4 regions of the Paenibacillus sp. FSL E2-0201 genome follow, and region 1 is predicted to be linked to each of the others. Evidence: predicted binding sites of a transcription regulator. Region 1 holds the regulator's gene; each other region holds the start of a gene.
The links. Region 1 encodes Rex, which represses fermentation and respiration genes when NADH is low (regulators of the CRP and FNR family bind a similar motif). Its sites were predicted from a motif close to TTGTGAAATATTTCACAA; they were not measured.
Positions count from the first base shown of each region.

Region 2: scfA (six-cysteine ranthipeptide SCIFF) is a predicted target of Rex. The motif match lies at 1,617-1,634, and genes of this name have one in related genera.
Region 3: NSU15_RS15495 (cytochrome ubiquinol oxidase subunit I) is a predicted target of Rex. The motif match lies at 4,920-4,937, and genes of this name have one in related genera.
Region 4: nirB (nitrite reductase large subunit NirB) is a predicted target of Rex. The motif match lies at 4,271-4,288, and genes of this name have one in related genera.

Region 1 covers NZ_CP150154.1:4,465,837-4,474,105, forward strand. Annotated here, with positions in the region: gene NSU15_RS20310 (3-hydroxyacyl-CoA dehydrogenase NAD-binding domain-containing protein) at 1-583, opposite strand, end outside; gene NSU15_RS20315 (AAA family ATPase) at 717-2,219, opposite strand; gene NSU15_RS20320 (hypothetical protein) at 2,212-2,754, opposite strand; gene NSU15_RS20325 (DUF5590 domain-containing protein) at 3,168-3,686, opposite strand; gene NSU15_RS20330 (amidohydrolase) at 3,855-5,156, opposite strand; gene NSU15_RS20335 (redox-sensing transcriptional repressor Rex) at 5,146-5,796, opposite strand; gene dinG (ATP-dependent DNA helicase DinG) at 5,930-8,269, opposite strand, start outside.
Region 2 covers NZ_CP150154.1:751,549-759,817, forward strand. Annotated here, with positions in the region: gene NSU15_RS03370 (DUF4855 domain-containing protein) at 1-305, shown strand, start outside; gene NSU15_RS03375 (hypothetical protein) at 606-1,175, shown strand; gene scfA (six-cysteine ranthipeptide SCIFF) at 1,660-1,809, shown strand; gene scfB (thioether cross-link-forming SCIFF peptide maturase) at 1,932-3,326, shown strand; gene NSU15_RS03390 (PadR family transcriptional regulator) at 3,933-4,478, opposite strand; gene NSU15_RS03395 (phenolic acid decarboxylase) at 4,635-5,129, shown strand; partial or broken gene NSU15_RS03400 (SPASM domain-containing protein) at 5,300-5,716, shown strand; gene NSU15_RS03405 (S-layer homology domain-containing protein) at 6,031-8,269, shown strand, end outside.
Region 3 covers NZ_CP150154.1:3,449,799-3,458,067, reverse strand. Annotated here, with positions in the region: gene cydC (thiol reductant ABC exporter subunit CydC) at 1-480, opposite strand, end outside; gene cydD (thiol reductant ABC exporter subunit CydD) at 477-2,309, opposite strand; gene NSU15_RS15500 (cytochrome d ubiquinol oxidase subunit II) at 2,378-3,394, opposite strand; gene NSU15_RS15495 (cytochrome ubiquinol oxidase subunit I) at 3,391-4,755, opposite strand; gene NSU15_RS15490 (GNAT family N-acetyltransferase) at 5,320-6,171, opposite strand; gene NSU15_RS15485 (hypothetical protein) at 6,227-8,074, opposite strand; gene NSU15_RS15480 (TetR/AcrR family transcriptional regulator) at 8,182-8,269, shown strand, end outside.
Region 4 covers NZ_CP150154.1:4,735,751-4,744,019, reverse strand. Annotated here, with positions in the region: gene NSU15_RS21630 (Gfo/Idh/MocA family oxidoreductase) at 1-291, shown strand, start outside; gene NSU15_RS21625 (hypothetical protein) at 317-640, shown strand; gene NSU15_RS21620 (helix-turn-helix domain-containing protein) at 765-1,082, shown strand; gene NSU15_RS21615 (hypothetical protein) at 1,334-2,065, shown strand; gene ric (iron-sulfur cluster repair di-iron protein) at 2,267-3,016, shown strand; gene NSU15_RS21605 (hypothetical protein) at 3,467-4,177, shown strand; gene nirB (nitrite reductase large subunit NirB) at 4,395-6,818, shown strand; gene NSU15_RS21595 (nitrite reductase (NAD(P)H) small subunit) at 6,853-7,173, shown strand; gene NSU15_RS21590 (formate/nitrite transporter family protein) at 7,226-8,017, shown strand.

The DNA of each region.
Region 1 (8,269 bases):
AAATGAGGCGTGATGTTACAAATCCTGGGGATTCATAAATCATTACACCTTTTTTCTCAACAATCTCATCAACAAAGGATTTTGTGTCTTCAAAAGTAGCATCTGAAGTTTTCAGACCGCGTACGATTTCAACAAGATCCACTTTAGCAACAGGATATATGAAATGCATTCCGATCACGCGTTCCGGATACATTGTAGAACTTGCAAGTTCAGTCAAGCTAAGTGTTGACGTATTGCTGGCAAGAATAATGTGATTTGGACATACTTGATCCAATTGATTTAGAATCTTTTTCTTTTCTTCCAAATCCTCAACAATGGTTTCGATGACCATATCACAAGAGCTGAGCTCTGCGAAATGTGTCACTTTTTGAATGCGGCTAAGAATCAGCTTCTTTTCTGCTTGAGTGATCGCCCATTTCTCCAATTGCTTATCTAGACTTGTCTCGATCATTTCGTAAGAGTAGTCCAGTTTTTCTGCGGTTTTCTCCACCAGCAATACATCCAGGCCTTTGGCTGCTAACATTTCAGCAATACCTTGTCCCATTGTGCCACCGCCGATGACACCTATTTTTTTGAAATTCATAAAAAAGTCTCCATCCTTTCAGGTATCTATACTTTTGTATTGTACCTTGTCTGTCGCAAAAATTTATAAAGCCCGACATATAATGATATCTTAGCATGCCTGAAAAGTAAAAAAAAATAACCAGCATAAAAATTTATGCTGGTAAAAGGACGCTGTCACGAAATTGACATCGAAATTGCTCTCCAGAGAGTACTTCTTCCTTCATTAAAATGTCAAGAGAGTAATCAAATACATTTCGTTGCTTTTCAAGGTGCTCACGAGTGCGCGTCATCAGTTCATCCAATATCTTACTATTTTCCTTCATAAGCTCTTCAGTGGTAACCATTTCCAGTTTAGCAATCCCCAGCGAAGTTAATCCTGACTTCATCATCGTTTCCACAATATTCAGCGCCTGATCGAAATCAGCGCGTGAACCTGTGCTTCGTCCGCCATAATACATTTCTTCAGCCGCCGCTCCACCAAGTGCAATCATAATCTGATCTTCCAAATAATCTTTGGTGTACAAATACTGCTCTTGCTGAGGATTGTGCCGTACATATCCAAGGGCTTGCCCACGCGGAGTCAGTGTAACCTGACTAACGCTTCCTGGACGAAGGAGCTCTGCCATGATGGCATGTCCCAATTCATGAATAGCGACCCTCTTTTTCTCTTCGTGATTGGTTTCTCGATCCGTTTTTTCACCCATCATTACCTTGTCAATCGCCATCGACAGATGCCGTTGCTCAACTTCCGTCAAGTCCTCACGCATCATATAAATCGCAGCCTCATTCATGACACTTTCCAGCTGAGCACCGGAGAAGCCATAGGCTTCTTCAGCAATTTTGTCGAGGCTTACTTCTGGATGAATAGGTTTATTCTTCGCATGCAATTCGAGAATCGATTTACGGCCCTTCTTGTCAGGCATGTCCACTTGAATATGACGGTCGAACCGTCCAGGACGTAGCAATGCCGAATCAAGCATTTCTTTCCGGTTTGTTGCAGCGACCAGCAGAATACGCGGTGTTTCGTTATTATAAATACCGTCCATCTCAGTCAACAGCTGATTCAAGGTCTGGTCATATTCACGCTGCTGCCCGCCTTCACGTTTACCGCCAATTACGTCAATTTCATCAATGAAAATAATGGCACTCTGCTTGTTCTCCTTAACAGCGCGGCTACGGGCATCCTTGAACAAATCACGAATCCGGCCGGCCCCGACACCCACATACATTTCAACAAATTCACTACCTGATGCAGCTACGAATACAGAATTTGTATAATGTGCAGCCGCTCTGGCCATAAGGGTCTTACCTGTTCCTGGAGGACCAGTGAGCAGAATCCCTTTTAAAGGACGAATCCCAAATTTGCTGATTTCCTCATGACGGATCAAAAAATCGAGTGCTTCACGAAGCTCTTGCTTCGCATTGTCTTGCCCGCCAATTTCTTCAAAAGTTAGCTTTGAAGGTCCTTCCTTCTTGCGTTTTTTCCCAGCACCAGCGTTCACCGTAAGCCCGCCGCGCAAATGAGCAATTATAAGCAGTGCAGTAAGCATTCCAGCTGCTATAACAATTGGGAATATATTAATACCTAAAAAAGCCATGAAAATAAACAGTACAGGAATAAATCCGAGTAAAATTTCTTTAAGATACTTAGGCATTATTCCATACCCCCAAGGTCGCAGGTTTTCGCGGCAAAATAATGAATTTACTTTCTTTTCCATTACTTAAACTAACATACACATTGTTGTCGTCGATTTCAGTAGATGCTATCACATTTTTATATTCTGAATGTTGCTCTTTTAATCTATCAAGTTCAGTAGGTATAAGAGTATATTTACGGCTCTCCATCGCTTCAGCTACAGAGAACATCGCTTTATCCCAGTAATCATCCAATAATTCACTTGAATTTTGATCCACATCGAGTTTAAGTTTACGTCCTTCAATCACTGATTTTCCTTCTTTGGATACATACGATACTAGATCACGTAAATTCGTGCCCGGCTGCAAATCAAGTTTCAAAGTGACCTCATCGCGGTTAATACTAATATGTGAATTGTTTACTCCCTCATAACCGGATACAATCTTTTGGAGCGGTTCCTGTAAAGCAAACTGACGATATAAAAAGAATCCTCCGAACAATAGAGTAGCCGACAGTAGAGACGTTATCAGTACAGGTACAAGACGTAATTTCAAGAAACGTCCTCCTCTCAAAGATGACAAAATGTAAACAGAATGATCAATAAATCAAAGCTGTTAAGCGCTCATCAGAGCCTAACGTTCTCTTAATACTGTTCTAATTACAAACAGTAGTATATCACATGTGTATATATAAAAATGAAAAAAAGTGTGAATATATTTAAAATTTTATTTTTTATTTTTTTCCAATTCATTAAATATATTGATTTATTTCAACGAAAAAAAAGAGCCGTTACTTGTCATTAACAGGCTTATTTCCACATGTGTTTTTAAATAGAATATATAAAAACTACCTACTTAGTATATCACAAATAGTACATTACGAGTATATCAAAATAATCCATCATATTAACGAAAACAAGCGAACCATAAATGGTCCGCTTGTTTCTAGTATAGTACTTTTGTTTATTTTAGCGGCTGGGTAAACTATATCCTTCACCCATTCGAGCTCCATCTGAGAACCGATAAAATTGATAATAATAACGACCGCTTTGTTTATAAAAAAGCTGCCATGCATACTCTCCGTTATATACCCCCGGCAACAACCGCTCGATACTAATGTCCGGAAGATCAGCTTTAATTATGCTGCGTATTTTCGCTTCAGAGGTCCCTTTACTCAGTTCCTCAGCATATACTGCGTCGTTGCCTTCTGCAAACTTCCCGTCTACAGTAAAGCGTACCCATACCATCAACTCGGTCCCGGATTGATTCTTCCCTGTTAAGACCCAGTACACTGCATTTTCATCCCACACGGATTTCTGTGCTTTAGTTACCTCTGTCAGACCAGCGCTGGTTTTGGCGATATCCTTAGCAATATCTCGCTCGTTCCATTGATCTTTCATAATATAGGCATAGAACTGGATAAGTCCAAACAGAAGGAGCAGAATCAGAACTGACCCCAGGAGGATCCATTTTTTCCTTTTCTTCAAGGTGCAGCTCCCTTTCTAGTAATATATCTTTTTTGATTATATAACACACCCGTGTGTTTATCCAAAGTTTCATATTCATTCATATAAATTCTTATATTTACAGAAAAGGCCGTAACTTTTGCAAACGCAGAAAGTCACAGCCTTACAGTTAATTCTTATCATCTTAGACTAGCGCTTGAGCAGCCCCTCAAAGGATTCTTGCGCCTTACGACGGATAGCTTCCTCATCTAACGTTACACATTGTCCATGTTTTACAACCTGTTTACCATTCACCCATACATGCTCAACATCCTTGGCACTGGCAGAGTATACAGCATGAGACAGCAAATCTGTGTGCGGTAGTAAATGCGGCTGGTCTATATCAATCGCGATAAAGTCAGCTTTCATGCCTACAGCGAGCCTGCCCACATCATTTAAAAAGATAGACTTCGCGCCATACTCTGTAGCCATACTCAGAGCTTCCGGAGCCGGTACAGCCGTAGGATCACCACTTACACCTTTATGGATAAGTGCTGCAAGACGCATCTCTTCAAACATATCCAAGTTATTATTACTTGCCGCGCCATCTGTACCCAGCGACACCTTCACACCGGCCTTTAGAAGATCCGTAACACGAGCAACTCCACTAGCCAGTTTTAGATTACTTCCCGGGTTATGAGATACACCTACATTATGACGAGCCAGAATCTCGATCTCTTCATCATTCAAATGAACGCCATGAGCAACAATAGACGGACGTGTGAACATTCCAAGCTTCTCTAAATGCGCTACAGGCCGCAGGCCGTAATCCACTACATTCTGCTCCACTTCGCGATTCGTTTCGGACATATGTGTATGCATCGGTAAATCCAAATCATGCGCCGCCTGTACAAACTTAACAAAGAAATCCGGTGGGCAAGTATATGGAGCGTGTGGCGAGATCATCGTTGTAATTCTACCGTCAGCCTTTCCATGCCAGTTCCGTGCAAAAGAAATCGCTTCCGCAAGCTTGTGATTCTGTACTTCCTCTGGACAAAGACCGATTACGCCTCTCATCAATACGGAACGGATGCCTGATAATTCGACCACCTCAGCTACTCGATCCATATGATCATACATATCCAGGAAGGTTGTAGTGCCACCTTTCAGCATTTCCAGAACAGACAAGGAGGTTCCCCAGTATACATCTTCTCCGGTGAACTTCTCTTCCATCGGCCACATTTTTTCCTGAAGCCACACTTGAAGCGCCAAATCATCTCCATAACCACGAAGCAATGACATTGCAGCATGGCCGTGTGTGTTTACCAGACCAGGCATAAACAACAGACGACTGCCATCAACAACTTGCACACCTTCTTCCATCAGAGGCTCTTCTTTTCCTATGTAAGTGATCAAATCATCTTCAATAGTCATATATCCACTAAGAACAGGCTCATCCGTTCCCGGAATAAGAAAACGCCCGCCTTTGATAATCGTTTTACTACTCTTCATTTCCGCTTTCTTCCTTTCCGTCTTTCAAATAATAAGCAAGGCTTTGCAAATCCGTTGTAAAATCGGCTGCATGAACCCGGATATTCGGTGGTGTTTTTAGAATCACTGGTGCAAAATTCAAAATCGCCTCAATGCCAGATTCAATAAGAATATCTGCTACATTCTGCGCTTCTGAGTCAGGTACTGTAATAATCCCAATTCGAATGCCTTGCTCACGAACTGTCTGACCTAGCTCCTCCATGGGTTGAACCGTAAGAGAGTTGATTTTCCGCCCTACCTTAGGTGCATAAGAGTCAAATATAGCGGTAATCTTCATAGTATCCTTCAGATAAGCATTATAATTAGATAATGCATGTCCAAGGTTACCGGCACCTACTAATGCCACATTCAGCTGTTGGTCCAGCTTCAAAATATGACGGATTTTCTCAATAAGATAAGTTACGTCATACCCGATACCTTTTCTACCGAAGTCTCCAAAATACGCTAAATCTTTACGGATTTGAGCGGGATTCAGATCAAGTTTTTGTCCTAATTCTTGCGAGGAAACGGTTAATATTTCACGTTTCTGGAGATCATTCAAGAAACGTAAGTATACAGGAAGTCTGCGAACAACGGCTTCTGATATTTTATCCGATTTCATAATTTACCTCCTAATTTAAGTACTATTCTGTTTGAATCCAATTAAAATTTCTGTACCTCGTCTCAATGAAGAGCGGTATTCTCTTATACCGCCCTTCATTGTGGAGTGATTAATTAAACAGAAGATGTCCTTCTTAAGAAACGCCTCCGTCTTCCAACCACTCTGCTATACGAGGAACCATTTGATCCGTAAGCATATGTTCCATTTTCGGGCCAGGCAACGAATAAAGGAAATACTTCCCATAATGAGATTCGATAACCCTAGTGTCATACACTATAACAATACCCCGATCCTGCGCTGTCCGTACCAGTCTTCCAAATCCTTGCTTGAAGCGGATAACTGCCTGAGGCACCGACAATTTCATAAACGGATTCTTCTTCTGGGCTTGTAATAACTCAGACTTCGCTTCCGCTAGAGGGTGATTAGGCGGTTGAAATGGAAGCCTCACGATGGCCAGGCATGTCAATGCCTCACCCGGAATATCTACTCCCTCCCAGAAGCTGCTAGTTCCAAGCAGAACTGAAGCAGCACTGTCCTGAAAGCGTCGAATCAGCTTACTGCGGCTTCCACCTTCCACGCCTTGACCTAGCACCGTGATTTCTTGTGAGGCTAGAGCCTCTTTCAGAGGATCGTAAACTTGGCGCAGCATCTTGTAAGAAGTAAACAGAACAAGCATCCGTCCGCGTGTCGTAATAGCCGCTTCTGCTAGTGACTGTACGAGCGTATCGACAAATCGGGCATCACCCACACTGCCCTTCACACTAGGGAAATCCCGTGGAATTACTAATAGTGCCTGCTCCCGATACTTAAAGGGAGAAGGAAGGAGAGATGTCATTAGACGCCCCTCTTCCGCAGCTTCATTAAGTCCGAGATTATCAATCATAAACTGGAACGATTTATCGACAGAAAGCGTCGCCGAAGTTAACACAATACTTTTCTTTTTGTCGAAGAACAGCTCTTTAAGCTGGGTACTAACATCAACAGGGACGGCATATAGCTGTAGCGATTTGCTGCGATAATTTCCATTCGCCTCCAGCCAATATACTACATTCTCGTCGTTTAATCCCATAAAAAACCGTACTTGCTCACGTATAGAAGCTAAATCCTTAAATAAGCCGCTAATATCGGTTACTAAACTATCTGAAGAAGATTGACCTTCTTGATCACGCATCTCATTAAGCATTTTATCACCCTTACGGATAATTTCGCTCAATGTCAGATTCATAGTATTCTCCAAAGCAACCAATTCATCCCAATCTTTCGGTTTACGGGTAGGAAGTAACCGCATGACTAGCTGTCCAGCTTCTCCCGCCGCTGCATCGCTACGTTCCGGCAAGAGGCTAAATAGCTTGTCACTAAGTAGATCCCAGGTTTCTTTTACAGTAAGCAGATCTGGATAGATTCTATCGATAACTCCGCTCCATTCAGAAGCTTCCTCACTGCCTGATGACTGAAGCATTTGACGAAGCGTTGGGAGTTGGCCGTTACGACTATCCTTGTATAATCGGGACAGCGTGTGAGCCACCGTGAAATGCTTCATATGCATACCTAAATGCTTGCCAGCCACGTCCTCCAGATGGTGGGCCTCATCAATAACAAGATGTTCATAAGCCGGGAGTAGCTGGTGCCCAGCCTTAACATCTGCGAAAAGCTTAGAGTGGTTCGTAATAACCACGTCAGCAATACCCGCTTCATGTTTTGCCCGATGGTAATAACACTTGCGGAACCAAGGACAGGAGCGACCGAGACAAGAATCGGTATCGCTTGCTACCGTCTCCCAGAAATCTCCGCCACGACCGCTTAAATTGAGCTCTTCGTCATCCCCTGATTCACTTTGTGTCAACCAAACGATCATCTGAGCCGCAGTAAGTGCATCTTCCCTTGGACTTATAAAGTCTTTTTTATTAATTTTATGTTCAAACTTACGAAGACACAAATAATGCCCTCTGCCTTTAAAAATCGCAGCTTTAAATGGAAACGGAACTACCTGCGTTAACAAAGGAATATCACGCTCACGCAATTGATCCTGCAGATTAATGGTATGAGTGCTGACCATAACTTTCTCATTAGTACGAACACTTTGGTATATGGCAGGCAACAAATAACCAAGCGATTTGCCGGTTCCTGTCCCTGCTTCGATCAATAGATGTTTGTCTTCGGCAAGTGCCGTTATCACCTCATTGATCATAATATCCTGAGCTTCTCGGCTTTCATACTGTGGCAAAGTGTCTTTAAGCCGTTTCGTTACTTCATCCATATAATCTGTAAATGATAAATTCTGTAGCGGATTCTCAGCATGCTCGTCGCGAGGTGGAGCTAGTTCATTCCAATCCCCTACTGCAAGCGCTAATTGACGATAGAAAGTCAGATCACCTTCGGGTTGAAGCGTCTCCGCTTCCCGCTCACGCAGCAGACCATCAAAATACCAACCTAAATCACTATCCTCTTCGGTAAACAGCTCACATAGTCGCTG
Region 2 (8,269 bases), 3.1 Mb from region 1:
TGAAGGGCATAGAGGGCATACAAGTAAAGGTTGACGAGGAAGCGAAAAAAGTAACGATTGATGGATTGCTGATGAATGGCGTCCTTACAAATGTGAAGTTGAAGGTGCTTGATCCGAAAGGCAAGGTTCAACTCGAAGATGAGACGAAGAGTACAGTCGCGGGAAGCTTCCAATTCACATTCAAACTTACGGGTAATTTAAAGGGAACCAATGAGGCGTATCTATCGACTGGCTATATGAGCGAGCCTGTAAAAGTGACCTTTGAATACTCAAAAGAAAACCCGGGTAAAGGTCACGATAAGTAATGGAGAAATAATCCATCCAAGCAGCAATACGACCTGCGCTGAAACTTCCTGTACCGGTTATCGAATTATCTGTCCGAGTAAGACTAATAAACGAAGTGAAAACGTTTGAGTCGTAACATAACAAGCCGATTAGGTGCCAGACCACGGGGTCTATACCTAATCGGCTTGTTTCTATGTACAGAGGTGATGATAAGACGGAATATCAAGATATTATTAAGGTTTTAGTGGGATTGTATTATGTATTGTATAATAGAACGACTGCCTCAACAGGTATTTATAACATAAAACATAGGAGGATACATGTCCTGGAGCAAATTGAAGCAACAACTGGAGAGTTTTCTCTGTCCTGCGTTATACGGCAGGGTTGAATATCGCGCAAGCAGTTATCGTTATTTACCTGATAAATCAGGGGATTGTTATATTTCGGTAGATAAAAAGAACGTACTCAAAATGAATGATAGAACTAGCTCAATTAGATGGTATCAGACGGAGCAGGAGATTAAGAATGATTCAGATCTCCAAATTCCTATTAACCATGAAGACATTGAAGCGGTTAGAAAAGATAGTAAGGGGATCATCCCGGAGGATCGGCTAATAGTCATTGCAAGAAGCAGAAAAATATCAGAAGTTGCAAAGGAGCTTTTGTCAGCACAGACATCATTAAGTAAATCGAACTTTATTGTTATAGCTACTAAGTATTTATCTATTTCCATAGAGGAGAGCTTAGAAAGCAATGATATCTTATTGAATATTTTAGCTATAGTGGACAGACGAGTTGGGAAAAAGCGAATTTTAAACATGAGTGAGAAGATGAAGTTAAAGCATCCAATTGTGCAATATTTTTATGAACTAAGGCGTAGTACATTATAAATATAAATAACTTCATTGAATATTCAAGAAACACTCCCTACAAAAATCCCTAATTCTACGCGACTTCTTCCCGCCATAACAATAGCCATGATATTGAGAGGGATGTTCGCATATGGTGCATATGGAATCGGAGAGTGTCGCTCTACTGGTAAGGAAGGATACAGTGTTATGAGATCCTTATATTTATTGGACTTTACGGACAAGTATGAGAAAAAATCGTTGTTAAAGAGAGGGCATCATTGCCGTCTCTTTTTTGTTTCTTTGGTCACTTTTTTAGCATTGCTCTGACTCTGGTTCCCGCTACGGCATCCTACGATCACAAGCATGAAAGAATGCACGGAAATTAACGTTGATGCTTATGTTTAACCCCTCTCTGCTCTGCTAGGTGACGGGAATCATAGACGTACTTATGTGAGGTTGCTACGATGTTCCATGGAAATTAAGTGAAAGTGATCACAAGAAATTACAGAAGGAGTTATTTATCGTGAAAAGAATCGTAACACTGAGCACCCGCAAACTGATGGATACCGCAAAACACGGCGGATGCGGCGCATGCCAGACATCTTGCCAGTCCGCTTGTAAAACTTCCTGCGGCGTAGCAAACCAGAAGTGTGAAAATGCAATGAACAGATAGGATTCGGAATGTTACCGCCCATTGCTCTGCTGATGGGCGGCTATTTTTAAGAAATGGATACTATCCCTAAAGGATGGCAAAGCCGTTTCTACTTGTGTGCAAAAGGAGCTTGATTAGTAAGTATGATTCATCAATATAAACTAAATGGATACAATATCGTGCTCGATACCTATAGTGGCTCGGTGCATGTTGTTGATGACCTAGCATATGAAATTATAGCGGATTATGAGAAAACTTCCCCCGAAAAAATCGTGACAACGCTGTTGGATAAATATAAAGATGATTCCAGCATTTCCGAGAGCGACATTCGAGAAACCATCGCGGATATCGAGGAACTTAAAAATGATGGACAGCTCTTTACAAAAGATGAGTATGAGAACCTCTCGCTCGATTTAAAAAAACGAAAAACTTATGTTAAGGCACTCTGCCTCAATGTTGCGCATACCTGTAATTTGTCATGCGACTATTGCTTCGCTAGCCAAGGGAAATACAACGGAGATAGGGCAATCATGAGCTATGAGGTTGGACAAAAAGCTATCGATTATCTGCTTGAAAACTCAGGTCATCATCGAAACCTGGACATTGACTTTTTCGGCGGGGAACCGCTTTTGGCCTGGAAAGTTGTTAAACAGATCGTAGCTTATGCAAGAAGCAAAGAACAAGAATACAAAAAGAAGTTCCGCTTCACCTTCACGACGAACGGGATGCTGCTGAACGATGAGGTCACCGAGTTTTTAAATCAGGAAATGTACAATGTCGTATTAAGCCTGGATGGAAGAAAAGAGGTTCATGACCGGCTTCGCCAAACGATTAACGGAAAAGGCAGCTATGATCATATTCTTCCGAAGTTCCAGGAATTCGTTCGTAAGCGCGGAGACCAAGAGTACTATGTACGGGGAACTTACACTCGTAACAATGTCGATTTCACCAACGATATATTTCATATCGCAGACCTTGGTTTTGACAAAATCTCTATGGAACCAGTCATCTGTGATCCAAAGGAGCCCTATGCGCTTACCGAGGAGGACCTGCCGGAGATATACAACCAGTACGAAATTCTCGCCAAGGAAATGATCGGTCGCGGCGAAGAAGGCAAGGGGTTTACCTTTTATCACTACATGCTTGACCTCTCAGAAGGGCCTTGCATCCAGAAGAGAATCACTGGCTGTGGGTCAGGAACCGAATATCTTGCCGTCACCCCTTGGGGAGAGCTTTTTCCTTGCCACCAGTTCGTAGGGGATGAAGAGTATAGCATGGGGAACCTCTGGGATGGCATCACAAAGCCTGAGCTGCAATGTCAATTCAAAGAGAGCAACTGCTACTCGAAGCCGGAATGCAAGGACTGCTGGGCTAAACTCTACTGCAGCGGTGGTTGTCCTGCCAATGCACTGCACGCGACGGGTTCTCTGGTCGGAAACTATGACTTCAGCTGTGACGTCTTCCGCAAAAGAGTCGAATGTTCCATGATGGTAAAGGTGGATGAATCCATTAGAGCGATGGAAGAACAACCTAACTAATTAAAATAATGGATCAATAAACCATAACCGAGAAATAGACACTTTTAAATAAAGTGCTCTTTCTCGGTTTTTCAGGCAATTCCCCTATTTCTTCTTCTACGTCGTTCCCCACATCTCTTACTTTTAACCTGGTTGTTCAATTGTTTTTTTAACTCGAATTTATTTGCTTTTTTATTACTTTCTCCGAAGCGGTGCAAAGGTCTTTCCCATGACGCGCATGCAGTCGTGCGTCATCCATCTGCTCCGTAACACAATCAAATATGTCGCGAAAAAGGACGCGTTGGCCGTTATGACTGCCCTCTAACCCGTGTACCAGGCCCACACACTGGAGGAAGTGGTAGTGGCTTTCTCGTCTATTCGGGAGACGTGGGAGAAGAAGTATCCCCTCGTCGTTCGCTCGTGGGAAGGCAACTGGTTGGAGCTCACGACGTACTTTGACTTTCCTGCGTAGATTCGTAAGCTCGTCTACACTACGAACAGCGTCGAAGGGTTCCACCGACAGCTCCGTAAGGTAACCAAGACCAAGACGGCGTACCCTACTGATGACGACGTATTTTGTTAAAAATCCCGGAGAGTTCTTTAAGACGACTATATGAGCACTCAGTATTAGACTAATAGCTGGAGTGTATCTTCAAGCCATTTAACATAACTTTGTTCTCGACTAATAGCCCTGCTTAAAACCAGATAATGTCCAAATTGCCAAGAATCAGGCGACTTAAAATTATCATTTGCTAACTCCAGCGAGTTCTGATTGCTCAATAATATCTCTAATTTTGCAATTCTCTTTGTAATTTGGTCCTGTAGTAGTCGCTTTCTCTCCTCCATAGAAATCGCAGCTGAAAAATACATCATTAACATAAATTCATCTTTTTCTGTCTCTGGTAGTGTTTTAGGTTGTGTTAGCCAATCAAGTAATTCTTGCTTGCCTTTTTGCGTAATGCAGTAAACTTTTTTCTCTAGTTTAATTCCTGTGATAAGGGTACGGTATTCGATCAGCCCCTCCGCTGTCAGCCTTTTAAGTTCTGGATAAATTTGACTATGTTTAGCGCTCCAGAACTCACCAATCTCCCGCTTAAACTGATTTGAAATGTCGTATCCACTTATTTCTTCTTTTTCTATCAGACCCAATAGAGCATATTTTAAAATTCGCATTTGCAATCTCCCTACGATACATGTTTGACATCAATATACCACAATGCTAGAATAATTATGTTGATTTAAACATGTTTATATTTACATGTTTCGTCGTTATATTGCTATTCATTTCAACATGTACCAAAACACTATTTATGAGAGAAGGATTTAAGCATGGACAAGTTTATTGGTAGTCACATGATTTATACTTATGAGAATGGTTGGGAATATGAAATTTACATAAAAAATGAGGATACCATAGATTATCGTATTCACAGTGGCATGGTAGGCGGTCGTTGGGTGCGTGACCAAAAAGTGGATTTGGCTAAACTTGTAGAAGGTGTATATAAAGTGTCCTGGACAGAGCCGACCGGTACGGATGTGTCACTGAATTTCATGCCTGATGAGAAGCGGATGCATGGAGTTATTTTCTTTCCAAAATGGGTCCATGAACATCCGGAAATCACAGTTCGCTATCAAAATGACTTTATTCCATTAATGGAAGAATCTCGTGAGAAATACGATACCTATCCAAAATATGTCGTACCGGAATTTGCCGATATTACATTTTATGAAAACGCGGGTGTGAATAACGAAGAGTTAATTTCAATTGCACCTTACACCGGTATGACGGATGATATTCGTGCGGGAAAACCCTTGAACAAATAAAAAAATAATAATTACAATTTGTGCTGGGCTTACGCTATACTAAACCAGCTTTTTTGGGGCTATCAATCTCTTGTTTGTGCTCTTTACAGCGATTTTTTCTTCGCTACCAACTGCTTGGAGAGTTCGGTTTGTATAAAAAAATGATCGGGCGCGGTGAGCAAAGCAAGGCGTTTACTTTTTATCACTACATGCTTGACCTTTCGGAAGGGCCTTGCATCCAAAAGAGAATGACTGGCTGTGGGTCAGGAACGGAATATCTTGCGGTCACCCCTTGGGGAGAGCTTTTTCCTTGTCACCAGTTCGTAGGGGATGAAGAATACAGCATGGGGAACCTCTGGGATGGCATCACAAAACCTTAACTGCAATGTCAATACAAAGAGAGCAACTGCTACTTGAAGCCGGAATGCAAGGACTGCTGGGCGAAGCTCTACTGCAGCGGTGGTTGTCCTGCCAATGCACTGCACGCGACGGGTTCTCTGGTCGGAACCTATGACTTCAGCTGTGACGTCTTCCGCAAAAGAGTCGAATGTTCCATGATGGTGAAGGTGGAGGAATCGATTAGAGCGATGGAAGGGCAACCTAGCTAATTAACCTAACGGACGAATAAACTATAACTGAGAAATCGACACTTTTAAAAGAAGTGCTCTTTCTCGGTTTTTTTGTTTTAACTAGAACTATGATCATAGATTGTCTTCTTCATCGGCAACCAGGATGTGGAATTCACTAATATATATGACTAAAGTCATAATAAATTCGTGATTTAGCGTATTTTTTTGTCGAAAAATAAACTATTTTCTAAGAAATGTCGATATAATAGGATAGAAATCTGCTTTTCTGTATTAATTGCAATTACGGAAGCGTTAACAATTGTATGAATAGTCATTCGACAAGGAGGAAAGCAATGTTAAAAAAGTTAGGCAAGATTGGATTGGCTTTTATATTAGTCATTGGACTGCTACCGATGATTTCACTCCGGGCATACGCTGCCATACCCTCATTCACCCAAACGGTGGACTTTCCCATTCAGCCTCCAGTTACAAACGCCTCGGGTAAGAATGTTTCTGATGTTGATGTTCTTCCTGACGGAAGTACCGCAGTAGTGTTGAACACATTCGCTTATCAAGGCAATTCCTACGTTTATACTTATTCTTTGAAGGTTTTTGACAGCACAGGAGCACTTAAAACAGATGTTAATCTTAGCAACTTAATGGATACCTACTACCAGATGATTGATGTGAACATGCTTGCGCTAAGTAATGGCAATATTCTGATTACTTACAATAAAAGCGACAGCGGAGCAAACAATTTGCAATTGGGGACTGTTAGGGAGAATAACCCCAACGCCTATTTCATGGTGCTAAACCAGTCAGGACAAAAGGTAGTTGGCCAGACGCAGATTAATACATACTCTGCTGCCAGTACCCCGGCACTCACGCGGTTTATATCTATAACGGAATTGTCCGACGGCAACGTAGCTTTTTCCTGGCAGCGAAACGACAATATGAGCACGGCTACACGTGTATTCTCTGTTACGGGTACCCCGGTTTCGGGCGAAACACTTCTGGTTTCCCATAATGCGAGCATGTCTTATGTATCCGCTGGAGACGGTGTATATATGGTTGCTTATAATTCGGGAGTAGGACCTCAGTCGGATACTATTAAGCTGAAAATATTCAGTAATAAAGGAGATCTGTTAAACACAATTGATAAAGGAATAAGAACGAATGAAAAACAGCTCTATTTGTCTACGTTGAACAACGGGAATTTCATGTTCAGCCAATATTACTATATAACGGACTCTTCAACGGTTTCTTTATATGATAAGAACGGTACGAGTAAGGGTGATTTTACAGTAAGCGGCTATCTAGGTGAATCTTCGGCTGCTATTTATAGGGATGGTGCAAATCCGGGATTCGTAACTGTAAGTACGGACCCTACTTCTACCAATGCCATCAATGATGCGTACAACAACTTTAAAGAATGGTCGGGAACGCAGTATGCTTATCTGAATTATTATGACAATGACGGTAAACTGGTCTTTACATCGGATCAGCCGGTGGATTCCGCTCCGGTGGCTATGCAGGGTTTCAATGAAGACACTTGGATGTTCGATGTGGAATATTATCCAAGCTTCCGGTTGTATCCCACTTTTAGCGACAAGCTTGTCTTTGTAACAACTGATAATACAGATGCAACTCATTTTAGGATAACTGCTAAAATATTGGGGGCGGGAGCTTCTGCACCGGCAGCCATCATTGACTATGCTGCTGAGCAACTGACCGGACTGACGCCAAACAGCGCTTACTCGATTAACAACGGTGCGGTGGCGGTAACGTCAACAGTGGATGGTACGCTCACTATAGACAGTAGTTGGTTGGGAACGTCACTGAGCATCGTGAAAAAAGGTGATGGCTCAACGACAACGGATAGCCCAGCACAAACGCTGATTATTCCATCCCGTCCAGGGGCACCGACTGGTGTAACGGCGACGAATGAAACGGCAATAAGTGCTAACGATGGTACATTGACCAACGTAACAACTGCCATGGAGTATAAGAAGGGTGAGGTGGGTACTTGGACGAATATTTCAGGTGCAACCGTAACGAGACTTGTTCCGGACATGTACTATGTCCGGACAAAAGCGACGGTGACGGCGTTTGCGTCAGAAGCGAAGAGCATGACGGTGGCTACGTTCGTGGCAACACCGGAAGCGACACCAGCAGCCATCATTGATTATACGGCAGAGCAGTTAACCGGACTGGCGCCAAGCGGCTCATACACGGTGAACGGTACGGCAGTAACAGCGACAACAGATGGTAAGCTGACCATTAACAGTGGTTGGTTGGGTACGTCGCTGAGCATCGTGAAAAAAGGCAATGCCTCGACGACATTGGATAGCGCGGCGCAGATGCTAAGCATTCCGTCACGTGCAGAGGCGCCGACTGGTGTGATAGCGACGGATGAAACGGCGATCAGTGCTAACAATGGTACTTTGACGAACGTGACAACCGCGATGGAATACAAGAAGGGTACAGCAGGTGCATGGACGAATGTAGCAGGTGCAACCATAACGGAACTTGTTCCGGACACGTATTATGTGCGGACGAAAGCAACGGCGACGGCTTTTGCTTCAGAAGCGC
Region 3 (8,269 bases), 1.0 Mb from region 1:
AACGGCAATCCAGATCGAAAAGGTAGAAGTAAACAGCACCGTAGCCAAAAATACCATGACGACCATGATCGGAGGATAAGCAACTCGCAAAAAATAGTTTTGCAAACTTTCCACATCCCCAACGATCCGCGCAAGCAGATCCCCGCTTCGATTCTTGTTCAAAATACCAGGCGTTAAAGGAATAAGCTTGGCAAAAAAGGAAGTACGTAAACGGCTAAGCATGGAAAATGTCGCCCGGTGAGAGTACAAGCGTTCTCCATAACGGCTCGCCGCCCGGAGCAGACCAAGCAGTTTGACCATCGAGGTTAGTACAATCAAAGTATAAAGCGGTGGTGCAAATACCGTTTGTGAAATTAGATACCCGCTCGCGGAAAAGAGTGCCACACCGGCTATGCCGGCGATAAATCCACACAAAATGGAAAGAATGATATCCTTGCGCTCCTGAATCATCGCTTTTGACAGAACAGCCAGCTCATTCATGAGGATACCCCCCCTTTCCGCTGTACATCAACCATCTCGGCATACTGAGGCAGGCGCTCCATAAGCTCGTCATGCCGTCCAGAGTCCACTAACACTCCATTATCCATAAATAAAATCTTGTCGGCTTGTTGAATCGTATATAATCGGTGAGCCACCGTAATCATCGTAGCCGTTTTTGCCAGTTTGGTAATGGAGCGTTGCAGTACCCGTTCGGTGTGCAAATCCAGTCCAACTGTAGGTTCATCAAACAGAATGATGGCAGGCCGCTTCAAAAAAGCGCGTGCCAAAGCAAGCCGTTGCTTCTCCCCACCAGACAGACCCCTGCCTCCTTCACCAACAAAGGTATCAAATCCATGCTCCAATTGGGCTGTAAGCGCAGCGAGTCCTGCTTCCTCCCCCGCCCGCTCAATTTCTGCCTTGGAAATGCTCTCACGAGCACCAATCGCAATATTTTCAGAAAATGTACCAGCAAAAATATACGGATGCTGTGTAATGTAGCTAACATGTTCGAACCAAACAGACTCATCGTATTGCGAGAGTGGGCTTCCATTCACCAGGACCGTTCCCGTTGCAGGTTTCAGCAAACCGGCGATGAGATGAAGCAAAGTCGTTTTGCCGGAACCGCTTTTACCTACAATCGCAATGTGTTCTCCCGGATTAAACTGGATCTGACCCGTCTTAAGCTCGAATGAATCTGGTGCATACTGAAACCTGAGATGGTCAATTTCCATGGATGGCGGAACTGAAAGATCATTGGTATGGGCAAGCTCCAATTTGCTTATCTTGTCGACCCTACCCATGTTGACGTTCTCGTCGTTTCCCTGGAAGGTTAATGTTCCTTCATTGCCTTTCGCGTCCATGCTCTCCCCTGCCGTTTCTTCAAGCATCTGTTCCACCTTACGTACTGCCCCCATACTTGTTCGGCCACTGTGAAAGGCCGTTCCCGTATTCTTTAACAGGTTGTAAAACTCGGGAACGAGCAGCAAAACGAAAAAAGCGGTGTGGAATGTCATAGTTTTGAAAACAAGCAACTGGATAGCCAATTCGAGAGCTACAATGCCGATGCTTAGCATCACGATCGATTCCAGCATGAAGGTGTTCGTAAACGCAATCTTCAAAATACCCATCGTGGCATCACGGTAACTCAGACTACTGTGTTCAATTTTCTGTTGCTGACTGTGTGCCCGTCCAAATATTTTTAACGTCACCAGCCCTTGAAGAGAATCCAGAAACGTCCCCGAAAACTCAGCAAGTTGTGCATATTTTTCTTCAGATTTGTTCTTCGTTTTGAGCCCTACCAAAATCATGAACAGCGGGATGAATGGAGCTGTAAACAATAGAATGAAACCTGTGTTAGCATGTTGGATAAAAGTAACGACCAAAATTAGAATCGGGATGATAGCAGCTTCCATCATCCGCGGCATGTACTGACTGAAATAACTATCAGCCTCATCCACAGCATCCAGAGCAATACTGACCTTCCCTCCGGTCTGTCCACGAAGGGTTGACGGCATGGAAGAGTGGGTCAAGTTTTTCAGCACAGCCGCTCGCATATTCGTCTTGGCAGTGGCAGCCATGTGCAAACCAACTTTACCGTTTGCGTACGACAACAGTGTGCGTACAGCCATAACAGTCAGAAGTATGCCAAGCAACAGGATAACCGATGAAAATGAAGCTCTCTCCACAAAAATCCTTTGGACTGCTTCAGCAAGCAGCCCTGCCTGACTCACAATAGCTGTACCTAGCGCAAGCGAAATGACCGCGAGGAGGGTCATATTTTTCCTTTGTGAAGACATTTGCTGAGAAATCAGACTGGATTTCCTCTTCACAGATCACACCTCCTTTATATATAGGCTTGTAGAGAAACCTCAAACATGCCGTAATGGATTAATCAGTTTTATTTTTTCCCTTTTACATAATCCGCATCAAACAGGAAGAGTTTGAAGACCAGAATAAGGGATGGGATCAACAGGCATAGACCGCCGATAAATACAACAACTAACGCCAAGCCCATTGCTGGTGAAGTTGCACTGCTCTGAATCGTGATATACGGATCAAGAATATAAGGGTATTGCCCAATCCCATACGCGAAAAAAGCACAGAAAAATTGCAACATGATGCATATGAAAGCTAATCCGTAACGGCGTCCGTTATATAACAGCCACATCGCGATCATGAAGAAAGCAACGGAAAGTGCCAGCAACCACCATAAATCCATCATATTTTGAAAATGCCGTTCATTGTGTTGGCCCAAATAGATAAATGCTGTCAGTGCGAGAATTATCGTCGGTGTGCTCCAAAACAGGGCGTAGTTCCGCATCAGCTTCAACGCGGAATGATCCTCTGCACGAGATGCGTAAAAAGTCAGAAATGAGCCGCTTATGAACAAAACGGACACGATTGCCAGTCCAACGATGCTCCACGATAACGGATTGGTAAACAGCGCCCAGTAATCCAGAGAAACTGACTCAGCCTGCTTCACAATAAAGCCGCCTTCAGACAAAGTTAGCGCCACTGACAACGAAGCCGGAATAAGCAGGCCTGTAGCTCCGTACAAAAAAAGATAGACTATGTTTTTCTTGGAACCATAATTTTCAAAAGCATAGAACGAACCGCGAATCGCAAGAAGAATAACTGCAATACTTCCCGGAACTAGCAGCGCGGAGCCATAATAATAGGCCGTGTCCGGAAAAAATCCGACGATGCCAATGTAGAAAAAGATAAAAAATACATTTGTGATCTCCCAAACGGGTGATAAATAACGGGAAATCAGACGATTAATGAGATGATCCTGCTTAGTCAAACGAGCATAAAAGGCGAAGAATCCTGCACCGAAATCAATGGAAGCTATAATTAAATAGCCGTACAAGAACAACCAGAGCACCGAGATGCCAATTATTTCGTAACTCATCATTCAGTGCCCCCCTTTTCCGTAGATTGATTAGGATGTTCCTTCATCCATTTCTCCATCTCAACTTCTGCCGGATTATTGTTGAACAAGCGTCTTAACACGATTACACACATACTGCCGAGTACGATGTACAAGAGCAATAAGGCGAAGAATATAATTCTTACATTCGGTGAAGTCGTGGCAGCCTCCTCTACACGCATATATCCACGGATAATCCACGGCTGTCGCCCAACCTCTGCATAAAACCAGCCTAGCTCTACAGCTAGAAAAGCGAGCGGTGCGATCAGTGCGATGATGCTAAGCATCCACTTGTTAAGCGCATTGCGCTTTTTCCAGAACACAAACAGGAAATATAGAACTGCTATCGCGAGCAGAGCAAATCCGATTCCGGCCATTAAATCAAACAGATAATGAACGAGAAGCGGTGGCCATTCATCCTTGGGGAATTCCTCCAGCCCCGTTACCTCTGCATTAAAGTCTCCAAAGGCCAGAAAGCTGAGCACCTTCGGCAAATGAAGAGCTCCTAGAACTTCATGCTCTGCATTCAGCCATCCCATTAAAACCAAATCCACACCGCTACCCGTCTCAAAATGCCACTCTGCCGCTGCAAGCTTCTCCGGCTGATGCTCGGCCAAAAACTTGGCGGACACATCTCCAGCTAACGTGTTCAGCAAGCCGAACAGTAAAACAACCGCCATCATGAGATTCAAGGATTTTTTGTGGTATGCGGATACCCCTTTTCTCAGCATCGCAAAGGCTGCAATACCGGCTAACAAGGCAGCTCCTGTCAAATAGGCCGAGCTTAATACATGGAACACCTTGGAGAACGTCGCCGTATTCAGCATCGCTTGCACTGGGTCAATCGCTGTGAATTGGCCTGCTTCCATGACAAAGCCTCCAGGCTGGTTCATGAATCCGTTCACCGTCGTAATGAAGACGGCAGACATGCCTGCCCCGGCGACAATAGGAATCGTCAGCAGCCAATGGATATACGGATTTTTGAACCGATCCCACGTATACAAATAAATGCCCAAGAAGATGGCTTCAAAAAAGAACGCAAACACTTCCATGAATAACGGAAGAGCGATAACATTCCCAGCCAGTTTCATAAAATTCGGCCACACCAGTGCCAGTTGTAGTGAAATCGCTGTACCGGTCACGACACCAACCGCTACAGAAATGACAAATCCGCGAGACCACCTCTTCGCCATAAGTGTATAATGGGGATCTTTCTTTCGGATCCCGATGAACTCTGCTATAGCGATCATTAGCGGTATACCGACGCCAATCGTCGCAAAAATAACGTGGAACCCGAGAGTCAAGCCTGTCACCAGCCTGCTCCATAGCACCGTATCAATTGCCATTCTTTACTGCTCCCTTCAAACTCTGTTCATTTTTCGTGATAAGTTGATGCTTATGATTAGGCCGGCTTACTCTTGGGCTGCATTCAATATCAGGTTTAGCCGGGCTCAGTGACATCGTTGGCTGTTCGTTTTAGTATGACTTTCCTCGTTCTTTGCTATGTAAAAAGAGAAAAATTTCACAAAGCAAGAGTTGACGAGCCTGATTTACCTGATACTGAGCAGTCAAATTAATAACGTGACCTAATGATTAAAAACATCTTATCTTAAAATGCAAGTAATTCAATCACAGAAAGCTCTTAAACCTTAAACGTTCAAGAAAGGGACAAATCTTTCTAACAACTCAGTGAATAACACAAAAATCACCCGAAGGAGCTATTGATTCATTAGTGTATATGTGATGTCACAAGTCTCCTCCTAATTCGATGTTAAAGAAAAACGATATTTCCTCATCCTAATCCGTAATATATACCCCCTTTTTCAATATAAAAAACACTGACTCAAATCATCAGTGTTTTTGAATTAAATATCGTATTACTTACCAAAGGCATCGCTATATCATCTTCGTTATGACAAATCTTTCTCCATTTCGTATTGCTCAATATATATGTCGAGACCAACTCCTTGAAGGAAACGTATAGAATTTCTATCTCTTTTGTCTACATTATTGACGGTAATGGTTGGGTATCTCTTTCCGATCCAATGAAATAAGGAACGTCCAAATCCTCGGTTTCTTTTTTCTCGCAAAACACCGAACTGCAGAACTGCTCCGTTGGCCGATTTTATTACCGCGTATCCACAAATCTTATTCTCTTCCCTTATCGTGACCACATCGTATAAATGCGGGTTTCGTAAAATTGCATGAACAGATTGTTCCCAAGATGGTTCCGAATTCCAGTAAGAATGTACCGATGTCCAATCGAAATCTTCCAGGCGAACCGAAGCAATGGAAGTAAAACTAAGATCGTCCGGAAGGGTTACATCAATATGCCCCTTGAAACAAACCAATTCTCTATGAATTTGAAATCCTATGGCGGTATACGCTTTTATAGCTTTATCATTGGTTTGGATCACTTCAAGCAAGCATTTTTGAATATGATGTTTTTTAAAAATGGGAATAGCATGACGATAAATTTGTTCGACTAGCCGTCTCCCTCTATATAAAGGAACGACTCCTGTACCGGTATTAAATGCAGTTCTTTTGCCGTTATGTTCACCGATGCCATGCATAACAAATGCAACCTGCTTATCTTGATCAAAAGCACCGAACGACAACTGATAATTCACTCCCGCACCTGCAAACTTATCAGCTAATTGCTCCGAAGAAACTTGAAATGGAATGACATAATCGGAGAAGGCTTCGTTAAAGCAAGTTGTAAACTCTTCTAATACAAGGTCCTCAACATTTTTGATCAACATGTAGTTTTCTCTCCTTTACTTTTAGTTTTACGACTTATGATGCAGTCAACTTCCTTCATTTAGTTCGGCCATAGAAAAAAGAATACCCGTCCGACTTCCCTAGCTTAGTCGTCTCCGTTGCGTCCACTAGCTTGACCGCTTTCAGTAACGATACAACTTGCGTATGCATTAGCTTTTCATCAAACTTATCCATCTCTCTGTTTTCACTATTCACTAGTAGATAATCGGGCATTGGAATGAAGCCAATTACAGGTATACCGGCTTCAAATAAAGGCTGACTCTCTCCAAACTCAAACTTGTTATGTCCGCGCAATAATACAGTACGTGTGCCATCGGTCTTTTCAATAGCCTTCAGCCAAATGGCTGCCATCATTTCATTGCCCGCATAAGTATATTCTGTACTTATTTGTCCAGTAGAGCTATAGTGACCCGTATTATCGTCCTTCCACTCCATGCTGCCTAAATGTTCAACCGTAATTCCAGCTACAGCTGTTAAATGGTCTTTCTTGCCATCCCAGAGCTCTCGATGTCCCTCCATCCAAGTGGAAGTCGCCTGAGAAGACCCTTTGAAATCCGGCAATCTAAAATGCCCTGTCACAAAAGCGAAAATCATCGTACGTTCCGGCTGCTCCTGCTGCAAGTAACGAATCATGGACAGCATGCCCACAGCACCATTCTCCTCCACTACATTTATCCCATCCGTATGCGTATTTACGATTATCGCTTCGTCTTTATTTTTACCGTTAATTTTTACATAAAAGGATTCTGTTGGAGCATTTTTTTGTATTTCTGCTTCTAAAATAACCGTACCTTCTTTATGCTCCTGCGCTGCGCTGATCACCTTCTGCCCATCCGTTTCATTAACCCAGATCGCAGGGATTCCAGCATAATCGGTGGTAAAAGGCACATATTGCTTTTCAACCTTATCGTCGGATACCCCTTTCCAGACTAGAACAACTGCTTTTACGCCCATTTCCTTCGCTTGCTCCAATTTAACTTCTTTTAAAGCTGTAGTGAGAACTAGATCGCCTTCATTTGGGGCAATTTGGCTTTCCATTGGGGATGAATCCCGCATGTTCATTACGATCCCACTTGGAAAATTTCTAAAATTCTCAATTTCAATGACAGCAATTTTCCCGCTGGCCTGGTCATATTCACCACGCTTCGTATACACCAGTTCCCCTGTTACGCCCTTTTCGTCAGTCTCCCCGGAATAGGGGAAAGCTGAAGAAACATGAATTTCATGCTGATCAATCATTAAAGAACTGCTCTTTTCTTCCCATCGGTCAAAAGTATAACGATCACGATAAACATTCAACCCCATATCCGTTACCTGTTGCTCCAGCCATGCAATGAATTGATTGTGACCCTCAGAGCCGGTTGTACGGCTTCCAAAAGAATTCATTACCTCAATATCCTTCAGCATCACTGCTGCAGAATCCAATGTATGTTCATCGATCGTCACTGCCGCATTCGTTGCTAATGCCACAGGCTTTGTAATAGGTTTTGCATAGATTCCAATACCCCAAAGTACAGTGACGATAAGAGCTGCGATGCTAAATAACACTTTTCGAACCACTAGAAACGCAGTGACTCTTCTACTCTCCTTTTGCCAAAACAGTCCTCTCCATATGCCCGCTACGATCAGCAGCAGGATAGAAAGCGCAAGCAGCCAAAATTCCTCTGTTAGTAAAAACAACCCTTCCGCCGCCACCACACTAATGAATACCACATGTAACTTCTCACGCTTTTTTAAAAGCAAAAAAGAGATGCCTAATTCTGCTAATAAAAAGATAATGGTAACTATCGAGATTACCGTCTCTTTGCCAATAAATACCGTAGCACAGAGTGCTAAGGTCAAAAGCAGCACCGCTGACAATCGTCTATATAAGTTTTCTAACATGACGCCCTCCCATTTCATCTAACTACTATTTTGACATTACATTTGTAATGCCTTATGTTTTTAGCATATTGAAAAGACTCATGAAAAACAATGAAGCGAACACCAGAATGTACAAACGGAGGAGAAATGTCATCTCAAATCATGAATTATACAGTCCAAATACCTCTCAGCATCAGTCCAATAAAGAAACCAACC
Region 4 (8,269 bases), 270 kb from region 1:
GTAGGGATGTACAGTATGATTCGTGAAGCTGGCGTGGATGTGGAGAAGCTTGAGCTACATGGATATGGCAGATCAGTGGAAGTGGTGGATCTGGACAAGGCTGTTCTTTATAAAAAGGATGCCAAGCCGCAAATTCAAAGCTTTGGAAGCTGGGATACTGTGCTGGATAGAAGAGGTTTTAGTGGAGTGGTGAACGATTTTCTTAGCAATATAAATACACCGGAGCAATGCAGCATTGCTGCTTCAGCGGTACTGCCTAGTCATATGCTGGCGGCACAGCTTGCTGAATGAGGTCTTCGAGAAAGGAGAAGAATATATGGAGGATAACCGTAAATTAGTGGAGGAACAGATCATCGAAAGCTATAAGCGCGAAGAAGAGATGATGATCCTTGTCTTTGCTCAGTGGTGCGTCAATCAAGGCCTCGATCCGCATGCGCTTTATTTGCAGGCCTATCCGCAGCAAGAAGGGAATGAAGCTTTGCGTCATGCGCTTTCCCTCACGGTTTCTGCGGAGGAAGCAGGGGACATTTCTGATGATACAGTCCTGGGTGTGCTTTCGTTATTTGGAAATGACGACTTGGCACAAATCGTAACCGAAGCGATTGCCGGGCGGGGATCTAAAGGACCTGTGGGGGATTGACATTGGGGATATAATAATAGAGTCAGATGAACTTTTTTTGGTAAACGATGTTCATCAAGGTTAAAATGTGTTAATATTATATATACTAACTAATAGTAAGTTTCGCTAGTGAGAGGTGAGAACAATGGAAGAACATCAATTTGCGATGTGTCCCAGATTTGAAACAGCCTTCTCTTTCTTAGGCAAACGTTGGAATGGACTTATTATTCAGACATTGATGAGTGGACCGAAGCGGTTTAAAGATATCTCCGGCCTCATTCCTTCAATGAGCGATAAGATGCTGTCCGAGCGGATGAAGGATTTGGAAGGTGAGGGTATCCTGGTTAGGCATGTATACCCAGAGACACCCGTACGTATTGAGTATGAATTAACAGATAAAGGCCGTGCATTGCAGCCTGTTATGCAGCAAATTCAGTCTTGGGCTGAGAGCTGGGTAGACTAAAATTCACAGTAATGTTGTGGCCCTTTTTCCGAAATGGTGGAAAAAGGGCTTTTCAATTTCTAAATATTAGACAGTGACAGTTTTGTTCCAATCCTTTATGCTTGAAAAAAACTTGCACAGTTTAAAAATAATTGTAATATAATAGAAAAACATTGTATGATCCTTGAATGGAAGCGCTCGCGTATTTGGTTTTTGCTCAAAACTACTCAGCTGGAGTACAGGCATAGCAAAACTATTAGGAGGCGAGGGAGATGAAGACGAAGACGACCCTGTTTTCCCGGGAAATAACGTATGGAAAAAAGGATGTTGCTGAGCTAGAGAATGCTTCTATCAAAGTACAGCTCATCTATGACAAGACGTTGTTCATGCTGCATAGCCATCTTCCTGATTCCTTATGGGATGCGTGGATTGGCGTGCCTTACAGCATTATCTCTTCACTCTACAAAGGGAACAATGATAGCGGAACTATTTTTCAAAAATGGATTCAGAGTCCGACCGGCTGGAAATGTATTGGCTGTGAACGGCACTGTCTGGAGTCGACGGAACCTCTCGAAGAGGAAAATGCGGTGAATCAAGAGCGACAATATAAGTTTCATAACGGCATTCGCCAGAGCATGGTGCTGCAAGCAGTAATTTGGTCCATGTACGAGAACACCGTATTATTCAAGCCCTTTTTAGGCGATGAGCCTTTTTTTGACGATGATGATTTGCATACGATATCCTCTTATTTCGTTCCAACATATCTTAATGAGTTTCACCTTATTGAGCGGTCTAAGCCATGTAAAGAATACAAAGATCAGAATATCCGAGTCTTTCAGGAATGGATTTCCGCGCCTGATCTTGTCCTTAAATGGAATGGGGGCTTGACGGAAGGAAGATGGATGACCGGTGTCTATATGGATCACTCGCGTTTTGCCGGGTTGGGACCTTATTTGAAGGATTCAAAGGGACAGCGGACGTATATGCAGGCTTATGTGCAATAAAGAGAGTTGAACAAGCACCTTTGTAGGTAAAGGTGCTTTTTTTGCGTTTATTTTGCATGTGCATTAATCTCCAATTTCGTTCAAAAATAAGATACAATTTCCGTGCGTACAATCACAAGTCAAAGTTCCTTTCAGGGTTAAGGTGAAGAAGTGGATAAGATTTATTCAAAACCTAATCCCATAACCCAAGGAGGAGCTATAATGGAAACTAAACAACTTAATGATAGTATTTCGGATTCGAAGCAAGCACAATCGGTACAAGCTGGGTTTACCCCAGATGCGCTAGTTAGAGATATTGTATTGCAGTTCCCTAAAGCAGCAGATTATTTCAAGGCAAAACGGATTGATTTCTGTTGCGGTGGAGCTAAACCTCTTGCTGAAGCGGCGGCTGAACGTGGTCTGGATCAAGAGCTAATCATCAGTGATCTTAACAAGCTGTTCGAAGAGTATCCAGTACCCGGAGAGGAAATCGCTTGGAATACTGCACCTTCTGAAGAGTTAATTGACCATATCATAAACAAACATCACCGTTATCTCCGTGAAGAGCTACCCCTCATTAGCCAAAATGTAACTAAGGTGTATCGAGTGCATGGTGGCGATTCTCCTCATCTGGCTGAGTTATATGACTTGTTTAACACACTAAAGGAAGAACTACTTACGCATACGGCTAAAGAAGAAGAAGATGAGTTTCCTAAGCTGTTGACGTACGATGCTAATCCTACTGAAGAAGGCTTGACAGCAATCCGCGAGTCATTGTCTGAGCTGGAGAATGAGCATGATGGTGCGGGCGATATTTTGAGAAAAATACGTAGTGTTACAGATGATTTCACTCCACCGGCGCATGCTTGTACGACCTATCGATTAACATATGCTCGGCTGGAAGAGCTGGAGAGTATGACTTTTGAACATGTACATCTGGAGAATAATATATTGTTCCCTAGATACCAGTGAAGACGAATAGAGCTCTAAAGAGTCCCTTAGGGGGCTTTTTTTATTGGGAAATTATACAATGCAAAGCAATGAGGATACCTCCGTTGAAAAAGGTAGATGAAATGATCCTGAAAAATATGGTTAAGATTAATTGAAGGCAGGTTGGCCAGTTGTGGAAGGATGCTTAAACGCGGAGAACGAAATGTCGCCGAATGAGCAAAAGAAGGGAAGCCTGCAAGTGTGCGGTTTTTGTTCTAGGGATGTAAAAATTATGTATTGCGTAGAAAAATAATCTATATAGAGGAATTCTATGTTTATATAATTTTCGAGAAGAACTCTATTCTAGGGAATCTAGAATTTTTACTTATTTGAGAACAAGGCTTGTTTAAGTTATTCTTAAATAGATAGTATACATAACTTTACAAGCCTGAGACGCTATAGGGTCATTAGGCGGGATAAGGCGGTGCCAGGATGCCCACGCGAAATTTGTGGAAGTTGATGCTAGGCTTAATCATCGTATTCATAATAAATGGATGCTCCACTCAGACTGATGCTAATAGTAATGATAATAATGGTGCAGCAGGATCTGAGGGGCCGATGATATCGATTAAGATTGGTGATCAAGAACTGCTTACCAAACCATCGGACAGGTCACTCAGTGGGAGCTACAGAAATGGAATATCAATAATGGAGTTACTGAAAGGTAGTAATATTGCCACATTTGCTGAGGATAACTCAAGTATTCTTTCGGTAAAGGATTTTTCACTAGAGTCGGGAATGGTTTGGGAGCTTCAGATGGACGGTCAAATCATTGGGAAAGCGGATTGGAATAATGTTGTAGGATATGATTCACAGCTAGTCTTCACAGCGAAATCTAAGGACCATCAAGAACCACTTCAAACTGTAATGCTGACTTTGAACGGCGGAAGTGTAGAAGTAGATTTGCAGCATTCATATATTATGTTATTTAAAGAGGATTTAACTGTAAGAGAATTGCTAAAGAGCTGCGGTATGGTGCAGATGGATGATGGTAGTAGAAGCGTGCTTTCTGTTAATGATTATACCCCGCTAAGTAATGAAGTCTGGAAGCTGAAGGTGAACGGAAAGCTACTGCTCGATAATGGGATGGATATGAAGCTTATGCCTCATGATGTCTTAGAGATTCTATTAACTTTACGCTAAAAATAGTACATCAAAGCCAGATTAACGGTTCTTCAGAATCGTTGGTCTGGCTTTTTATGTTTGAAAATACCTAACAATCATTAGCGAACTAAAGTGTGAAAACATTCACAATTAAAGTGACCGCAATCACAATGACGACTTGAATTTGAACCGTATAATTCCAATATGTAGAAGAGAAATTGAGCATGTACTCATAAGCTTGAGGAGGCACCTAACCATGACAGCGAAGAGAGAAAATTTAGTGTTAGTAGGCAACGGTATGGCGGGCATAGGTACGATAGAGCAGATTTTGAAGCTGGGTGGAGCTTATGACATCACGGTCTTTGGAAGTGAACCTCATCCCAATTACAATCGGATCATGTTGTCTTATGTTCTTGAAGGTAGCAAAACCCTTAATGATATCATCCTAAACGACTGGAATTGGTATGAAGACAATAATATTACCCTGCACACGGGTACTACAGTGACACGAATTGATGAAGAGTCCAAACAAGTTGTTGCAGATAACGGGTTGTCAGTGCCATACGACAAAGTAATTATTGCGACAGGCTCGAATTCTTTTATTTTACCTGTGCCTGGCAGTGATAAAGAGGGCGTGGTTGGGTTTCGAGATATTTCCGACTGTGATGCGATGCTGGCAGCGGCCAAACAATATAGTAAAGCGGCTGTAATCGGCGGGGGATTGCTTGGGCTGGAAGCAGCAAAAGGTCTTGTGAACCTAGGTATGGACGTTACTGTAGTTCATTTAATGGAAGACCTGATGGAGCGCCAGCTTGATCGGAATGCCTCCTCGATGCTGCAAGCTGAGCTAGAGCGTCAAGGTGTGAAATTTGCTATGGGCAAACAAACGGTAGAATTGACCGGGGAACAGAGAGTAAGTGGATTGCGGTTCAGTGATGACAGTACGCTTGCTGCAGATTTTGTGGTAATGGCCGTCGGAATTAAACCGAATGTAACGTTGGCAAAAGAAAGCGGAATCTCCGTAAATCGTGGGATCGTAGTGGATGATTATCTGCAAACCTCCATGCAGAACGTATATTCCATCGGCGAATGTGCCGAGCATCGTGGAGTGTGTTACGGACTGGTGGCCCCGCTATTTGAGCAAGGCATGGTTCTAGCTAAACATTTATGTGGTAGTGAAACGAAGCCTTATGAAGGTTCCATTGTTTCCACGAAGCTTAAAATATCTGGGGTGGATGTATTTTCTGCAGGTGAGTTTTTGGATTCTCCTGAACACACGGTGATCTCAAGCAAAGATGAATGGAAGAGAACCTATAAGAAAATTTTGCTCAAAAATAATGTAATTGTCGGTGCGGTCTTGTTCGGTGATGTGACGGAGTCCGCGAATCTGCAAAAGTTAGTAAAACAAGGCGCGGTAATGACCGATGAAATTTATACAGAGGTCATGGGAACGGGATGCTGCGGTGGGGGAGCTAAGAAGGGTGCTTCCGTAGAGACGATGGCGGACGAAGAAATTGTCTGCGGTTGTAACGGTGTAACTAAAAAAGCGATCGTAGATGCCGTCACCGAACATGGTTTTACTACTGTGGATGAGATTAAAGCTTGCACTGGCGCTACTCGCTCTTGTGGGGGTTGCAAACCCGTAGTAGAACAAATCCTGCAATTTGTCTTGGGTGACAGTTTCCAGCAAGCTGCCAAGCAAGGTATTTGTGGCTGTACAACGCTTAGCCGTGATGAGATTGTTGCTGAAATCACAGCTAAAGGTCTTAAAACAACAAAAGAGGTCATGAATGTACTCGGTTGGAAACAAGAGGAAGGCTGCTCCAAGTGTCGTCCGGCGATTAACTATTATCTAGGGATGATCAACCCTGATACTCATCAAGATGAGAAAGAATCCCGATTTGTAAATGAAAGAATGGGTGCCAATATTCAAAAGGATGGAACCTACACTGTAATACCACGCATGTACGGCGGGGTAACAACACCAGAGGATCTGAAGAAAATCGCCGATGTCTCGCTTAAATATGATGTGAAAGTTGTGAAGGTGACTGGCGGGCAACGCCTGGATCTGATCGGTGTGAAAAAAGAGGATTTACCTAAGGTATGGGAAGAGCTGGATATGCCTTCAGGTTACGGTTATGCCAAATCTCTTCGTACGGTTAAGACTTGTGTGGGCTCGCAGTTCTGCCGTTTTGGCACACAAGATTCGATGGGAATGGGCGCTCTTATGGAGCGTAAGTATGAGCGTCTTGATTTTCCGGCGAAGTTTAAAATGGCTGTTAACGGTTGTCCTCGTAATTGTGCAGAATCCTGCACGAAGGATATCGGTATCGTCGGTAATGATGGCGGTTGGGAAGTATTTATCGGTGGTAACGGCGGTATTAAACCGCGAATAGCGGACGCCTTCTGCAAGGTGAAGACCGATGAAGAGTTAATTGAAGTGTGCTCGGCTGTGATGCAATACTACCGTGAAACCGGAAATTATTTGGAGAGAACCTCCGAGTGGGTTGAGCGTATGGGGCTAGAACAGATTCAAACGGTCATTCTCAACAATGAAGAGAATCGTAAAGAGCTTGCGGCGCGGATTGATTTTGCCTTAACTCAGGTCACAGATCCTTGGAAAAAAATACTGAATGATAACAGCACACGTGCTGCACTTTTTGAAGAAACAAGACTTTAACGGATAGATTACACAAACAGAAGGGAGAAAAACAATGAAAATGGCAACACAGACATATACGATAGGAACTGTACAGGATTTCCTGTTACAGATCGGCCGGGTAGTTGTGGCTGGAAATATGGAGCTGGCTGTATTTCGTACCTCTGACGGAGTGATCTATGCGCTGGAGAATCGGAGCCCTCATCCCAAAGGGGGTCCGCTTGCTGAAGGGATCGTTTCGGGACACTTTCTTTATGATCCACTGTATGATTGGAAAATAGATCTTCGCACGGGTGAAGTACAAGCACCGGATCAAGGTAGTGTTGTGACTTATCCTGTCTCCCTTAGTGGAGACATTGTGACAGTGAGCTTGTAGACACCGAAGGTTGTAGTAAAGGATTAAATAGAAAACGGTGGGGTGGAGTATTATGTTTACACAAAGTGTGGAGAACATTGTCGAGGCGGCAGTCAGCAAGCGAGACCAAATGAATGAAAGTTTACCAAGATATTTTCTAGCAGCCCTCTTGGCCGGGGCATATGTGGGCATTGGGATTATTCTTATTTTCTCGCTGGGGGCGCCTCTAGCGGCTGCCAAATCACCTTTCCAACCTCTCATTATGGGTGCATCCTTCGGTATTGCCTTGACTCTTGTTGTGTTTGCTGGATCAGAGCTGTTTACCGGAAATAATATGTTCTTTACGGTTAGCACACTAGCTGGCAGAACAAGTATTTGGGATACCGTCAAGAACTGGGTGCTTGTGTTTGTAGGGAATGTGGCAGGGGCAGTGATTTTAGCACTATTAATTCGAGGAACTGGACTATTCAGTGCGGCGCCCCCAGAGCATCTGATCTTCGCAGCTGCAGCTAAGAAAATGAGCCTTCCGTTTTCGGAGCTCTTTTTCCGTGGGATTCTCTGTAACTGGTTGGTCTGTCTAGCGCTATGGATGGCTTCACGCGCTAAAAGTGAAACAGCCAAACTGGTTCTGATCTGGTGGTGCTTGTTCGCCTTTATTGCGAGTGGTTATGAACACAGCGTGGCTAATATGACCCTACTGAGCGTTGCTGTGTTGCTCCCGAATCACCCAGACACCGTTACGATTGCCGGATGGATACACAATATGATACCCGTTACACTAGGAAATATAATTGGCGGTGGCGTATTTGTTGGTATGGCCTATTGGATGATCTCTCCCGTGCGAAGTACTCAGACTAAACGTTAAGAGAATATTTATGGTTATAGGGCTGACCCAATTTCGGGTCCAGCTCTTTTTCTAAATATAAGAAAGTATAAGTTTCACGCTATAAATTATCCTTATATTTCTCGCATAAACGCTTACCGTCCATTAGGGACGCCGAAGGCGTTTTTGCTTGTCTTGTGGTATAAAAAAAGACGCCTATGTTAGGCGCCTTGGACCACTCTATTTTATAATGTGCAGAATAATTGGGTCATATAAGTTTCATTGAGGTGAATA